4 regions of the Bacillus sp. F9_6S_D1_P_5 genome follow, and region 1 is predicted to be linked to each of the others. Evidence: predicted binding sites of a transcription regulator. Region 1 holds the regulator's gene; each other region holds the start of a gene.
The links. The regulator Rex, encoded in region 1, represses fermentation and respiration genes when NADH is low (regulators of the CRP and FNR family bind a similar motif). The targets are predictions, from matches to a motif close to TTGTGAAATATTTCACAA.
Positions count from the first base shown of each region.

Region 1 (4,134 bases):
ATACAATACCACTTGCTGTTTTTTCTTCCGCTTGAACAAGCTCAATTACAACGCGATCACCTAATGGCTTTAGCATGAACAATAACCTCCTCATTTTGTTATGTAAATTTTATTTATTAGCACTCAGGTCACCCGAGTGCTAACACACTTATAATAATAAATAATCTCAATTTCTTTTGCAAGTAAAAAAATCATAATTTTTTCGCAAATTCAGTTATACACTTTTCTATATAGAGTCTCTCTTCTTCTACCTTTACCATATGAATCGTTGTTTCCACTACTCGTATGTTACAATATGAAAGGACACCCTAAGTTGTTTTCGCTACACACACAACTTTCTCCTGTCTTCTATTATAATTTCAAATAAGGATTTACAAAAAAAACATAATTTAAGTAAGGTTTATATCGTAGGTAGCATATTTACATGTTATCCTACCTTATCTCATACACTAGAGTTAGAAAGGATGGTTAAACCATTTGAAAAAACAATATTGGTGGGTTATCGTTACATACATTTTAATGCAGTTATCATCAATTGCTGGATTACCACTTCTCCTGAAAACTGGACTTTATGATAACAGGGGATTTACTAGGGAAGAGAAATTTCAACTCATAACTGGTCACTGGGCAATCATTAGCTTCTTTATTGCATTATGTATCGTACTTTGGTTACTTAGAACAGATATTCGTGACAGACATTTAGATACAAAGCGTTCTACTGTTCCAGCTACGATTGGTTGGATTTTTATCGGGTTCTTCTTAGCATTTTTCTCGCAAAGTATTGCCGGTATGATAGAAATGCGTTTATTAGGAATTAAACCTGGATCTGAAAATACAGCAAGACTTATGGATATCGCAAGAACGACACCTTGGTTCCTTATTGTTATATCTATAATAGGACCTATTTTGGAAGAAATCGTATTTAGAAAAATTTTATTTGGTACACTTTATAAGAAGTTTAACTTCTTTATTGCTGCTATTATTAGTTCTCTCGTATTCGCAGCAATTCATTTTGATTTCACTCACTTATTGGTATACACTTCTATGGGACTCGTATTCGCCTTTTTATATGTAAAAACGAAGCGTATTATCGTCCCTATCGCAGCTCATGTTGCAATGAATACATTAGTTGCAGTTGCTCAAGTTTTAATGAGCAATGAACAAATTCAAGAAATGATTAAAGAAGCTGAAAAAATGCAAGGCTTTATCGGAGGATTTTTATGAGAAACTCACCATTGTTCATGGCTGCATTGTACTTCCTACTAGGATGTATCTTTACCCGCTTCGCCATTACGAACGTAACAGATACAATCTGGAATATGTGGACAATACTATTTGCAGTTATGGCAACAATTGATTTTAATTTGGCACTTCGCCTTATATTAGTTAAATTCACAAAGAAAAAACAATAATAAAACGCAGAGGTCGCTTCCTCTGCGTTTTATTGTGGATAATTCTTTAAAAAGTAAACAAGTGTTTGTAACTCTACTGCTAAATCAATATGATGAATTCTTATATCGTCTGACACATTTAAGCGTGCTGGTGTGAAATTTAAAATACCATGCACACTCGTTTCAGCTAATCTATCTGCTACAGATTGTGCTACTGTAGCCGGTACTGTTAATATTGCCACTTGTATATCATTTGATAATCTTTCTTCTAATTCATCTAAATGATATACAGGAATGCCCCCGATTTCTGTTCCAACTTTCTCTTCACTAACGTCAAACGCCATTTCAATTTTTGTATTATTGTTTTTCGTGAAATTATAATGTAAGAAAGCGGTCCCTAAATTACCTACTCCAATAAGCGCTACACGTGTTATATCATCTTGGTCGAGTGTTTCACGGAAAAATGATAATAAATAATTTACGTTATATCCATATCCTTTTTTCCCTAACGCCCCAAAGTATGAGAAATCTCTTCGAATAGTTGCGGAATCAACCTTTACCGCTTCACTTAATTCGGCTGATGAAACACGTTGCTTACCAGACAGAGATAAGTTTTGGATAAATCGATAGTATAGAGGCAATCTCTTAGCAGTGGCTTGTGGAATTTTCTGCTGCTCCATATAACCTCTCCTCTCTTCCTATCTTTATTCATATGCTTTAATCAAATACAGAAGTTTAGCACTTATTAAATTCCTTGTATAATAGAAAGAAGAAGTATTCTCTCTGTATTTTAAACTATACACTATTTTTAGTATGATTGAGAAATATAAACATGGCAAAGTTAAGAAATTATTTGAGGTGAAAACATTGATTTTATTACAAGTAAACGCGCTTTCGAAATTATACGGTGCAGAAACGATTCTTGCAAACATAAAATTGGAAGTTCAAACGAAAGATCGCATCGCATTAGTCGGACGAAATGGAGCCGGAAAATCTACGTTATTAAAAATAATAGCTGGTGAGCTATCTCATGATGGTGGCGAAATTATAAAACCGAAAGATGTCTCAATCGGATACTTAGCTCAAAATACCGGTTTAGAAACGTCTTTAACAATTTGGGATGAAATGTTAACCGTCTTTACACACTTGCAGCAAATGGAGACAAAACTTCGAAGGCTAGAGCAAGAGATGGGAAAAGAAGAAAACTTTTCAAACGAGGCTATATATGAAAGGTTATTAACTGATTATGACCAATTGCAATTAGATTATAAAGATCAAGGTGGCTATCAGTACGAAGCAGATATCCGTTCGATTTTAAGCGGTCTTGGCTTCCCAGTCGAAACGCACCAGACGACGATTTCTACATTAAGCGGTGGGCAAAAAACACGATTAGCTCTCGGTAAATTATTATTAACGAAACCAGACTTACTTATTTTGGACGAGCCTACAAACCATTTAGATATCGAAACATTAACATGGCTTGAACAATATTTACAAGGCTATCCTGGCGCAATACTTATTGTTTCCCATGACCGTTATTTCTTAGATAAACTCGTTACACAAGTATATGAAATTTCGAATAAAGAAAGTAGACGATTTGTTGGTAACTACAGTAAATATTTAGATTTAAAATCAGCACTATACGAGCAAGAAATGAAACGTTATGAAAAACAACAAGATGAAATCGCTAAACTTGAGGACTTCGTTCAAAAGAATATAGCTCGTGCATCTACAACAAAACGTGCGCAAAGCCGTCGTAAACAATTAGACCGTATGGAACTATTAACAAGACCATTAGGTGACTCTAAGTCGGCTTCCTTCCATTTCGATATTGAAAAACAAAGTGGAAATGATGTTTTACAAGTAAAGGATGCAACTATCGGCTATGATGAGGATCCAATTATTGAACATGTAACAATGCGCTTAACTCGTGGGGATAGTGTTGCTTTAGTTGGTCCAAATGGAATTGGGAAATCCACATTGTTGAAATCCATTGTGAATAAGTTACCACTATTACATGGTGATGTTTCTTTCGGATCCAATGTATCTGTTGGTTATTATGATCAGGAACAAGCTAACTTAACATCTTCTAAGCGAGTTTTAAATGAATTATGGGATGAATATCCATTGCAGCCCGAAAAAGAAATTCGCACAATACTAGGTAACTTCTTATTCACAGGAGACGATGTACTAAAACCAGTATCTTCTCTTAGTGGTGGACAAAAGGCTCGGTTAGCTCTTGCAAAACTTATGATGCAAAAATCGAATTTATTAATTCTCGATGAGCCTACGAACCATCTTGATTTAAATAGTAAAGAAATCTTGGAGAATGCTTTAATTGATTATCCGGGTACCCTTCTATTCGTCTCACATGACCGCTACTTTATTAATCGTGTAACGACAACTGTTGTTGAGTTATCAACAGAAGGTGCGCAGGAATATTTAGGTGACTACGATTACTACGTTGAAAAGAAAAATGAGATGATTGAACGTGCTGAATTTGAACAACAAGAACAGCAAGAGAATCAAGCACCTGTTCAAAAAACTGTAGCTCCAGAAAAATTAAATTATCTTGAAGAAAAAGAGCGCAAAAAGTTGGAGCGTCAACGTACTCGAAAAATCGAGGAACTAGAACAAAATATTGTACAATTTGAAGAAGAAATTGCTACGTTAGAAGATCAACTTTGCTTACCAGAAATATATGCAGATTATGAAAAGGCTAGTGAAATTACAACGAAAAAGC
Region 1 is NZ_JBTREW010000041.1:3,368-7,501, reverse strand. It holds gene groES (co-chaperone GroES) at 1-76, opposite strand, end outside; gene ACUXEY_RS27520 (CPBP family intramembrane glutamic endopeptidase) at 478-1,224, shown strand; gene ACUXEY_RS27515 (YdiK family protein) at 1,221-1,412, shown strand; gene ACUXEY_RS27510 (redox-sensing transcriptional repressor Rex) at 1,442-2,071, opposite strand; gene ACUXEY_RS27505 (ABC-F family ATP-binding cassette domain-containing protein) at 2,259-4,134, shown strand, end outside.

Region 2 (4,134 bases), on a different contig from region 1:
CTTTAAAAGATTTTTTTAATCCTTTTACAGAAACCGCTGCATTACTCATACTTTTTCCCCCTTTATCAAAATAGATTACCTATACCCTCTATTTAGTATCACTGATAATCTGTAATACTTAGTAGTGATTTAAAAATATAACTGAATAGCGATGGTAGCAATTCACATTTGTAACCAGCTAATCAGTTGGTATTCCTAATTGTATTTATTTTTTTCTCAACTTCTTCATAATACTTTCATTCAAATCTTCACGATACTTGGAGACATACGTTTTAGCGTTTGCCACTAGTTCGTCAGCAAAAGATGCTACGTCTTCCCCAGTAATGTCAAGCACTTGTCTGCCTTCTGCTGCACCAGCTTCAAACAAATCGATTAATTCATACTGTATGTGCAGCATATCCATACCGTTTCCGGTCGAAAAATTCCACATGTAGTTTTGAATTTTCTTAAACACAAATTGATAGTCCTCGGGTAGTGCTGCAACACGTGCCATCATCATTCTGTACTCTTTTTTATCACCAATTAATTTTTTGAATATTTCCAACATATTATTTTCCTCCTTTTTTATAAAGCAGAACAAGAAACTCTCCAAATATGAGCCGGAACATTTTATATTATGAGGCTAGTTTGACTTCAAGACGTTAATTTTTGAAGATACAAAATCCCATTTTTTCCAAAACAATTCAAGTTCCTGACGGCCTGCTTCATTTAATGAATAAAACTTACGAGGCGGCCCCATATCTGATGGTTTCTTTTCAATATTCACAAGCTTTTTCTTTTCTAATCGTACGAGGATAGTATAAACCGTCCCTTCTACGACTTCGGTAAACCCAAGATCATTCAGGTGGCGGGTAATCTCATAGCCGTACGTTTCACGGCGGCTGATGATTTCCAGTACACACCCTTCCAGTGAACCTTTCAACATTTCAGTTAAATTTTCCATATCCTGATCCTCCTTTACCCCCTATTCTGTCTGACTTATATTCAGTATCACAGAGTACTAAGGCGAATTTTTACTGAATAGCTTTTGAGTAAAACTACACTATTCAGTATTACTTATTACAACTACATTGTATGACTAAGTAGTTGTGAATGTCAACTGATTTTCAAAATTTTTCTAAAAACCGCTATTACCTATCGTTTGCTGAAAATATTTTGAGAAACAGCACTACTCAGTATTACCTATTACAAGTACATTGTATGACTGAGTAGTTGTAAATGTCAACTCGATTTTTATATTTTTCTAAAATCAACTATTACCTATCCCACTAAGAAAAAATGCCCCGAAACAAAAATTCTACATTTTTGTTTCGAGGCGCTATAGGCCAGTTCTTCTTCTTAATAAGACAAATCACCCTTTTGTTACGATAACATCATTTCCATATCTTCCGCTGCATTTGTAATCAGTTTCAAACCGAATGTTTCTTGTAATACATCAAGCACGCCAGGTGAAATAAATTCAGGCGCCTTTGGACCGATGCGAATATCTTGAATGCCGAGACTAAATAGTCCAAGTAAAATCGCAACCGCTTTTTGTTCAAACCATGAAAGGACAATACTAACTGGCAGTTCGTTCACTTCGCATTGAAAAGCACCTGCTAAAGCGGCTGCTATTTTCACTGTAGAAATTGAATTATTACATTGCCCTAAATCAATGTAACGCGGAATCTCTGTACCAGGTACAACACCGTACTCTACATCATTAAAGCGGAATTTTCCGCAAGAAGTCGTTAAAATAACCGTTTCTGGCGGAAGTGACGTTGCTAATTCACGATAATATTCCCCGCCTTTTCCTGGTGCATCACAACCTGCGATGACAAAGAAACGCTTAATCTTCCCTTCTTTTACTGCCTCAATAATTTCTGGGGCCAATGATAATACTGTATTATGATGAAACCCTGTTACTAACTGTTCATCCGACTCCATATGTACTTCTGGAAGTTCTAGCGCTTTTTGAATCAACGGCGTGAAATCATCATTTTCAATTTTTTGTACACCTTCTAAACCTGCAATATCATATGAAAAGAATCGATCAGAATATGATCCTTTAATTGGCATAACACAATTCGTTGTCGCTAATATGGCACCTGTAAATTTTTCGAACAGACGTCGTTGATCGTACCATGCCTTACCGATGTTTCCTTTTAAATGTTTATATTTTTTCAGCTGCGGATACCCGTGTGCTGGCAACATTTCAGAGTGCGTATAAATATTAATTTCTTTTCCTTCTGTTTGTTTTAATAATTCTTCTAACGCAAATAAATTATGACCAGTAACTACAATTGCTTTACCTTCTACATGGTTTTGTGTAATTTGAACAGGCTCTGGAACACCAAAGTGATTCGTATGCGCCTCATCTAATAACTCCATTACTCGTAAAGCCGATTTCCCTACTTTCATAGCCATATCAATATGTTCTTGTTCATTAAAGTTAGAATTGGTTAATGTCATATACAGTGCTTCTTGCGTTGTAGCATCTACAAAATCATCAGTATACCCTAGCTGAGCAGCATGCGTACGATAAGCCGCAATTCCTTTTAATCCAAACACAATCGTATCTTGTAAACTTGCAATTGTTTCATTTTTACCGCAAACACCGATTACTTTACATCCGCCTGTTGGCGTTTGTTCACATTGATAACAAAACATTATCATCCCACCCTCTCCCAATCATTCCTTACAAACTAAGCATAATATCTGGTGAGATGAAAGGATGTGATATCAATCACAATAATATAGATAAATTTGTGACAGTTCATATTGTTGACATAATATTTTTATTGACTCTAAAAACATTACTGAAAAATGTACATCTTTGTTGGTACTTTCAAATAGCTAGTTAATAGATTTAAAGAACTATTAGCAACTAGCAATTTTTTTGATTAAAAATTCTATGGGAAAGTCCTTCATTTACAATACATTTACATTATCTTAACATTGTTTACATTATTTATATGATATATTTATATAGAAACTACTTAATAAATTTCATGTACATTGTTATCTTTATAATCTCTGATTTAATTAACAAGAGATTATGTTATATTTTCATATCAGGGGTGAATGAGGATGACTGAAACTTTAAAAACACTTATAATGCTTGATGCTACTTACGTTGTTATAGCGATTATGACGGTACTGGTATTTGTATACTTGGAATTAAAATCTCAATAACGTATGCAGGCTTCGCATTTAAATATAGTTAGAAGAAAGCGAGGAGAAAATTGTTTCTCCTCGCTTTTTTATTCCCACTGTTTCTTATTTCAACAAATCCAATGTATGTAAAAGTAAACCTCTATCCCCAACTTCTCCATGACCAGGAACTACTGAATTGATAGTTCCATATCGCTTCAGCACATTCTCAATCGATGTAGACCATTCATTTACGTAAGCATCAGCAACGTTTCCTAAATCTTTCGCGGACGCAGATTTCACTAAACAGCCTCCAGCTAAAATGTTGTATTGCGGTAACCATACGACAATATTATCTTCTGTATGTCCTTTCCCTGGATAAAACGTTTCTACTTTCATATTTCCAAACTTCAAATTTGTAACGGTTTGTAAATCTCCAAGCGGTTCCTCATATCCATTTTTCTTTGCTAGTTCTGCAGTCAACACTGTACTATGCGCTTTAATGCCTCTTTCTTTCAATGTTTTTATTCCGCCAATTCGATCAGCGTGCGCATGTGTAATAATGACATCCGTTACCCGTTTCTTAAATTTCTTTTCTACCATCTCTATTAATTCCTTCGTTAACTTATCATCCCAAGAAGAATCAACAAGCACTAACCCTTTAGAAGTAATAAGAACTAGCCCGTTCGAAGGAACTGCTTCTCCGTTAAAATAACCTAACTCCGTATGAACCCATACATGCTTGTTTAACTGAGAAATTGAAATAGTTCCTGTCTCATTTTTTATTATTTTTTGCTCTAGCTTTTGTTCCGCTTTCACAGAAGAAACAGCACTAACAAATTGAGTTGTTCCTAGCAAACTAACACATACCCCTAATTTTAATAATGTATTCTTTTTCATTTTCTCCACCCTTTCTTTCAAACGAAATAGTTATTACCTATAATAGACAATTCACCTTAACAGTTTGTTCCATCTTTTCTTACATATTTTTCATCTCATTAA
Region 2 is NZ_JBTREW010000001.1:283,879-288,012, reverse strand. It holds gene ACUXEY_RS01375 (ABC transporter ATP-binding protein) at 1-49, opposite strand, end outside; gene ACUXEY_RS01370 (DUF1048 domain-containing protein) at 206-547, opposite strand; gene ACUXEY_RS01365 (PadR family transcriptional regulator) at 623-943, opposite strand; gene hcp (hydroxylamine reductase) at 1,363-2,649, opposite strand; gene bla2 (BcII family subclass B1 metallo-beta-lactamase) at 3,259-4,032, opposite strand.
Region 2: the regulator Rex is predicted to act here: its motif matches at 2,714-2,731, upstream of hcp (hydroxylamine reductase).

Region 3 (4,134 bases), on a different contig from region 1:
GCTTCCAGTCTGCTTTTCTCTATATAAAAGGAGATTTTCAATTTAAGATTGCGGTACAGTCATATCACCAGAATGAATACGACCTGCTTTTTTAAGAACAATGTAAAGTATATAAGCAACAGCTACTGGAATGACGATATAAGTAATTACCATCGCCGGGAGAACTTCCCATCCTTGGCTGGAAATTAAATTAATTGGTGCGATAAGAGAACTTAATCCAAGACCTGCAATTTCCTTTCCTGCTTCCAGTTGGAAAATTAATGCGGATACTGGACCGACTATAGCACTGGCGACGACAGTTGGAACGAGAATCATTGGATTTTTAGTGATATTTGGCAACTGTACTTTCGGAGTACAAAGTGCTTGAGCTAATATGCCACCTAAATTGTTTTCTTTCGCTGAGATAACAGAGAATCCGATAAACTGAGCGACGCATCCGGCAAGAGCAGCACCACCTGCAACACCGTCTAAGCTAAGTGCGATCGCTAACGCAGCTGATGAAGCTGGAGAGATAAGTAATAGTCCCCAAACGACTGCAATGACGATAGATGCGATGAACGGGCTACCAGCTGAGCTATCTTTAATAAACGCTCCAACTGTATTTAAAACAGGAGTAATATTATGAGATAACCAAATACCTACTAAACCAGAACCTAATATTGCCGCAAATGGAACGAGCATCATATCTAACGCAGTTTTTCCACTTAAACGTTTACCAATATATACAGCTAAAGTCGCTGTTAATAATGCACCGATTGGCTCACCTGTTTTAATAATTAGACCTGCTTCAGTAATTGAAATGGATCCGGCACCAATCGCTCCAGCTACCATAGCCGAGAAGATTACAAGTCCATTTGCACCGAGCATAAAAGCAATTCCGGCACCAATGGCTGGTGCCATAAGTGATTTTGCAACAACTCCGATTGTAATAAGCAACGGAATATCAACAATTCTTCCTATATTTTCGATTAGTAAACCAATTCCAAGGGATACGAAAATACCTTGTGCGATTCCAGCTGATGCTTTAAATACACGAGACATTATATATTCCTTCATTTGTTTCACCTTCTCCTATAAGTTAGTAACCAATTGTTTTCATATAATCACGTAAAATATCGTTTGATTTTGCGAATCGAGATTCTTCATCCTCTGTTAAATTTAGTTCTACAATTTCTCTTATACCATCTCTAGTAATAATAGCTGGTACTCCTGTGCAAATATCATATTCACCGTACTCACCATCTAAAATAGCTGATACAGCAATGACACGGTGATCATCGTTAAAGATTGAACTCGCAATATATGCTAGAGAGTTTCCAATTCCGTAATAAGTAGTTCCTTTACGCTTATAAATTTCCCATCCAGCTTTTGCAGTCTTCTCAACAATTTCATCTAAATCTATTTCACCAAATTTGTCTTTTTTCTCTTCTAAAATTTGTAGAATTGGCTTTCCACCAACAGTTACGTGAGACCAAGCAACCATTTGAGAATCACCATGTTCTCCTAATGAATACCCATGGATACTACGAGGATCTACATGTAACATTTCAGATAAAATTGTTCGTAAGCGAGAAGAATCTAGTGATGTACCAGTACCGATTACACGATTCCTAGGTAATCCAGATAATTTCCACACTTCATATGTAATAATATCAACTGGGTTCGATGCAAGTAAGAAAATACCGTCAAATCCACTTTCCATTACACCGCCAACAACACTTTCCATAATTTTCGCACTCGCTCCTAAAGTATCTAAGCGACTTTGCCCAGGCTTTGGTGCTGGTCCTGCTGTAATAATAACGATGTCCATATCTTTACAGTCTTCATAGCTTCCTGCATATACTTTTGTTCTTGTATTTGTAAAGTTAATGCAGTGTGATAAATCCATTGCTTCCCCAACTGCACGTTCATGATTTATATCAATTAATAATAGTTCTTCGCAAATGCCTTGATTTACAATGGAATATGCACAACTTGATCCAACTAATCCAGTACCGATAATTGCAATTTTTCTTGTATTTCGTTTCATGGCAATCTCTCCTAATTGATCATATAATCTATTTCTTTTGTTCTTTACACTCCTAATTATAGAGGTTCCCACGATAGAAACCATGGATACTTTGTGAAATATTGAACAAAGTTTTTGTCCTTTTTGTGAATTGTTATATTCCATTTTCGTCATATTTGTTACAACTGGAAAAATATTTATTATATATTTATTGACATACACAAAAGAAAAAAACGAGCGACTTCATTCGCCCGTTTTTTCATCCCATTATTCTGCACTTAATTGGCCTTTTAATTGCTGTACAATCATTGGGTTAGCAGGTGCTGCCGGTTTGTAATAACTCTTTTGCTTTGCGTACTCATACATATTACGTTGACGCATCTCATCTTGATTACGAATTTGAATTAACGTTTGATGTAACTGTTCATTATCAGACTGAGCAATATAATTTGCATAACTTGTTAAACTTGCATTTAATCCTGCTAAATAATCATTTACCATATCTTTTTCATTCATGTTCCGCTTCCTCCTATCCTAGGAAAGTCATTAATTGCTGTTTCGTATTTCGCGCATCTTGCGCATCTTTTTGTAGCATTTGTTTCAGTTGTGGATCCGTACACGTCTGTGCATACTGCTCCAACTTGTTAATAATTGTTGCGTGTCCACCAATTAAATGACGTAAATTTTCTACTTCAAGCTCTGTTAAATTTTGCATAGAATACTCCTACCTTTCTTTATTCGTTCACTGTTAGTATTTAGCTATTTTTTGATTGTATACATGAATTAATTTTTTCACGTGCATACAAAATAAAAGATGAATAGCTGAGCCATTCATCTTTTATTTTGTATGTATTTATTTTTATAGAGATACAATCATACTTATACTCACAAGTAAGTTCCATACAATGTGTAACATAATACTAGGTATAATAGATTGCGTCTTTTTGTATAACATTGCAAATACCATTCCCATAATCGTTGCCGTAATTAGAAGACCTTCATGAAGAATTCCAAAAATGAAGGAAGAAATAATGATACTAACTAAAAAATTATATCTCTTTTCTAAAAATCGATATAAAATACCTCGAAATAAAATTTCTTCTTTAACCGGTGTAATGATAGCAACACTTAACACATATATAATACTTTGTATGCTATTTTGAAGCCCTAAACTCCCTAATTGTTCCTTTTGTTCTGCTGCACTTTCAAAACTAAACACATGTAACATTAAATATTGTGATACTGCAATGACAATAAAACCAATTAATAGATATAAATATGTCTGCCCACTCTTCAAAACGGATAAATCCCAAATAGATTTAATAAAATGAAAAACCGGTTTATAAGCTAATAAAACGATCGCAACAACAGATGCATCGAATAAGAGCAAATAATATCCTTCTAATTTAGTACTTAATGCTTCTTCTCCATAAATCTCAAAGGCTAAACCAAGGAATAATCCTCCTAGGAGTGAAATCCCTATAATCATTGCTATCATTACAAATAGATTTTTATATGTTATATTCTCTATTTTTCTTTCCGCACTATACGCTTCTAACACTGTTTTACTCACAGTATCCCTCCAGTTATTCTCATTTATCTCAATAAAATCCTTTAATTTAAATATAAAGATAATATAACAAAAATTTCAAAAAGAATAATATGCAATTTTACATATTATGAAAATTTTATAGTTTTAGGAATAGGATTGCTATGCAATAATTATTATATGAAATTTCAAAAAACAATTCCTATCCACCGTAACCCTCACATCCTATAAAAATTATTAGTTAAAGGAGCAATAAACATGAAAACCCACGACTTCCTTACAGAAATCCAGAAGGGCTCTGAACCTAGTCCCTATCAAGATCCCATCGTATTCAGTTTCGTTTGCTTTTTCTTAGCGATATATACATTTTTCAAACCTGTAAAATGATATCATTTCATGAGAAAAAGCCTACCATTCTTTTCGAATCATATGCACAAAAAAACCTTAGAATTGCTTCTAAGGTTTTTGGTTGTCTCGCTTCCTATTCACTTTCGCATCACATGTAATCCTTTAATAAACGTTTTTAATAATACATGTAAACTTGTATCTAAATCTAATGGTAGACCAAATCCACCTT
Region 3 is NZ_JBTREW010000019.1:15,872-20,005, reverse strand. It holds gene ACUXEY_RS20830 (PTS transporter subunit IIC) at 43-1,056, opposite strand; gene ACUXEY_RS20825 (L-lactate dehydrogenase) at 1,079-2,029, opposite strand; gene ACUXEY_RS20820 (spore coat protein) at 2,276-2,524, opposite strand; gene ACUXEY_RS20815 (hypothetical protein) at 2,538-2,723, opposite strand; gene ACUXEY_RS20810 (CPBP family intramembrane glutamic endopeptidase) at 2,868-3,581, opposite strand; gene ACUXEY_RS20805 (TetR/AcrR family transcriptional regulator) at 4,043-4,134, opposite strand, start outside.
Region 3: the regulator Rex is predicted to act here: its motif matches at 2,121-2,138, upstream of ACUXEY_RS20825 (L-lactate dehydrogenase).

Region 4 (4,134 bases), on a different contig from region 1:
TCGTAGAATGGCTAGTTGATTTAGGGATTGAACCATCTAGACGACAAGCACGTGAAGATATTAATAACGGAGCTATTTCGATGAATGGCGAAAAAGTAACAGATGTGGGTACGGATGTTACTGTAGAGAATTCATTTGATGGACGATTTATTATTATTCGTAAAGGGAAGAAGAATTACAGCTTAGTGAAGTTAGGAGAATAGTTTGTGTGAAAGGATGGGGGTAGAAAGAATACTTCCATCCTTTCATATACACAATTTAGACATAAAATAATCAGTAAATTTAGATAATTAAAAGGGTTATATTCTTCATCCGCCGAATAAATAAGTTAGAGGAAATTACGGACAAAAATAGCCCGAACCATGCAGGGCATGATTCGGGCTTATATTCAGATTAGTAAGCTAAGCTGAATAGACCTTTAATGTGTGATAAGTAACGAACGTTACTTGCTTCTTTCATTAATGATGCTGGTAAGCCTTTAAGTGGAGTATTGCTTGCTCCGATTGTAGCAACAGCATCTTTACGTCCTAGACTAGCAAGTGTTCCAGAGTTTACAGGTGCGAACTCTTCGAATGCTTTGCCTTCTAGTGCTGCGTATAAGTTGTATCCAATTAACTCACCCATTTGCCAAGCGATTTGTGCAGTTGGTGGGTATGGACGTCCGTCTGGAGCGAAGACAACAGCGCTGTCTCCAGCAACGAATACGTCTTTGTGAGAAGTAGATTGTAGGTATGCATCAACTGTTGCACGACCACGGTTTACTTCAAGACCTGATTCACCGATTAATGGGTTACCTTGTACGCCGCCTGTCCACACGAATGTGTTAGCAACAAGTTTTTGACCGTCTTTTAAGTCAATTTCATTGCCAGCAACGTTTGTTACAGGAAGACCTGTTAAGAATGTAACGCCGCGTGCTTCTAGGCTAGTAGTTGCACGTTCGATTAAGTGGTCTGGTAATACAGGAAGGATTTTTGGACCTGCTTCAACAAGAAGAAGTTTAACTTCTTTTGGATTTACGCCGTGGCTTTTTGCAAGTTTAGGCATAATGTCAGCAAGCTCACCAACTAGCTCTACGCCAGTTAATCCGCCACCACCGATTACGATTGTAGCATCAGCTTCGTTTTTCGTTTTCGCATATTCACGAATACGGTCTTCAACGTGTTTGTAGATTTTGTTCGCATCAGCAGCAGATTTTAATACCATGCTGTTTTCTTCTAGTCCTGGAATACCGAAGTAAGCAGTTTTACTTCCTAAAGCAACTACAAGTGCATCGTAAGATAAAGTAGTGCCGCCAGCTAGTTTGATTTCTTTGCTATCAACTGAGAATGACTCAACTGTTGCAATTTTAAGATCGATATCTTTACCTTTGAAAAGCTTTGTAAGTGGCATTGCAATTGCTTGCTCAGACACGTTACCAGCTGCAAGGCGGTGTAATTCAGTGATGATTTGGTGTGTTGGGTATTGGTTAATCACTGTAACTTGTGCTTCTGATTTGCTGTAATATTTACGTACGTTTAAAGCGGCAAGAAGACCGCCATAACCAGCGCCTAAGATGACAATTTGTTTTGACATAGTATGATATCCCCCGTCTTTACTAATTGTTGTTATAAGTTAAATTATTTATTGTTACGTTCTGCACTAATTTGAAGGTATGCGTTCACAAAGCGGAACATTTTTTGTGCTTGTGGGTCTTTTAGTAACTTTAATAGACCGAACAGGCCGATAACTTCGTTGCTTTCGTCAGCACGATCTTTCGCTTCGATAGCAGTTGCAGCCATGCTTTTCACTGTATCTTTTACAGGTTCTACAAGCTCTGTGATTGCACCAACAGTGTCGCTTTTTAATACTTCATCAGTAGCAACAGTTTGAGCGAAGTCATAAGACTTAGTTAAAATGTTAACAAGCTCAGTTAATTTTGGAAGCTGTTCTACTAGTGTTGTTAATGATTCTTGTACCTCAGGTTTTAACAACTGATCAAGTACATCAAGTTGTCCTTGGCTAGCAGAAATTTGTACAGTTTCTTGTTCTGGCTTTGTTTGAGTCATAGTTTCTGGCATCTCCAATTCTCCTTTACGATAGCAATACTCTTATTTTTGATAGGTAAGATAGTAAACGTTTGCGAAACTTTATACAAAGTTTCACAAAGCACAATAAAATGCCTTTAAATTTATGCCAGCAAGTAAGCTGAAATCATAAATCCAAAACCATAATGTCCTACCTATTATTTATGAACTGTCCGATACATGGCTTGTCCGCATAATGGAAAGTTCCTTTATCGGAAAGTGTATATAATATATATCCTATATTATATACTATATGCACCTATGTTAACATAAAAATGATTCCTAATTATTTGATATTAAGCGTATAACGTAGTACTGACAAGGCATGAAAGCGCATAAATTATTTTGTTAAAGCTAGAAATGTACGTATATATAAATAAAAAAAGGAAAAAATGGACAAATTTATGTTCATTTTTTCCTTTTTTTATTGTTCACCTTCTGTAATTAGCATCGATGTATTACCGCTTTTTTCAAGATGGCATTCGCCCCAAGTGCAAAGAGAATCAAGAATGGATTCTAAAGACCAACCGTAGTCTGTAAGGGAATATTCTACTTTCGGTGGTACTTGGTTGTATATCTTTCTTTGAATAACTCCATCATCTTCTAACTCGCGTAATTGCTGTGTTAACATCTTTTGTGTAATACCAGGCATAAGACGTTTTAATTCACTCGTTCTCTTTGTACCTTTCGTTAAGTGGCAAAGAATAACGACTTTCCATTTTCCGCCGATAACCTCTAACGTGGCTTCAACGGGAATATTATATTTCTTCATATAAAAATCTCCTTTGATGAATGTAGATTTCAGTTCTCCAGCAAAAGAAGCTAAATCATTTAAATGTTACTAAAAAGTGCCTATAGCACTTTAAAGTACGTACTTTTTATCATGTTGAATATGTTCCATAATAGCATACGTAAGAGGGAAATGAGTAGTACGGTACTAAAAAGTACCTATGTTACTTTTTGGTACCTATCGTACTTTTAAGTGCGTTCTTCAAAAAAAGAGTGAAGCCATTCATAATAGCATATATGAGCAGTAAAGTTATTTTTGTAGAAGAAAAAAGGCCTTTTTTCATACTATTATGATTGGATTTCTCGCATTAAGGAGGAGTTCAATTGAATTCATATACAGTATCTTCTTCGGCAGTACAGACGAATCGGAGAAGTATGTTTGCTTTATTAGCACTAGCCATTAGTGCGTTTGGAATTGGTACAACCGAATTTATTAGTGTCGGTTTATTACCATCTATTTCAGAGGATTTACATGTTTCTGTTACAACAGCGGGTTTAACCGTTTCTTTATATGCATTAGGAGTAGCATTTGGTGCCCCAGTATTAACGTCATTAACAGCTAGTATGTCGCGAAAGACGTTATTAATGTGGATTATGATTATTTTCATTATTGGTAATGGAATTGCGGCAGTGGCAACAAGTTTCACTGTGTTGCTTATCGCAAGGGTTGTATCTGCGTTTGCACACGGCGTTTTTATGTCGATAGGATCCACAATTGCGGCTGCGCTTGTACCAGAGAATAAACGTGCGAGTGCGATTGCATTTATGTTTACTGGTTTAACTGTTGCGACCATTACAGGTGTACCAATTGGAACATTTATTGGGCAACAATTTGGCTGGAGAGCATCGTTTATGGTCATTGTGGCAATTGGAATCGTTGCCTTAATCGCCAACAGTATGCTAATTCCTTCTAACTTAAAAAAAGGTACGTCTGTATCATTTCGCGATCAATGTAAGCTGATTACGAATGGAAGACTATTACTTGTATTTATCATTACTGCATTAGGGTACGGGGGGACATTCGTAACATTTACGTACTTATCTCCGTTATTACAAGAAGTAACAGGATTTAAAGCAAGTACCGTTACAATTATTTTGTTAGTGTACGGAATCGCAATTGCAATAGGGAATATGATTGGCGGAAAATTATCAAATCATAATCCGATTCAAGCGCTATTTTACATGTTCTTTATTCAAGCAATTGTATTATTTGTTTTAACATTTACAGCACCGTTTAAAGTCGCTGGACTCATCACAATTATTTTCATGGGACTATTCGCGT
Region 4 is NZ_JBTREW010000005.1:48,403-52,536, reverse strand. It holds gene tyrS (tyrosine--tRNA ligase) at 1-203, shown strand, start outside; gene ACUXEY_RS08065 (NAD(P)/FAD-dependent oxidoreductase) at 394-1,572, opposite strand; gene ACUXEY_RS08060 (DUF1641 domain-containing protein) at 1,617-2,057, opposite strand; gene ACUXEY_RS08055 (winged helix-turn-helix transcriptional regulator) at 2,488-2,835, opposite strand; gene ACUXEY_RS08050 (MFS transporter) at 3,228-4,134, shown strand, end outside.
Region 4: the regulator Rex is predicted to act here: its motif matches at 2,117-2,134, upstream of ACUXEY_RS08060 (DUF1641 domain-containing protein).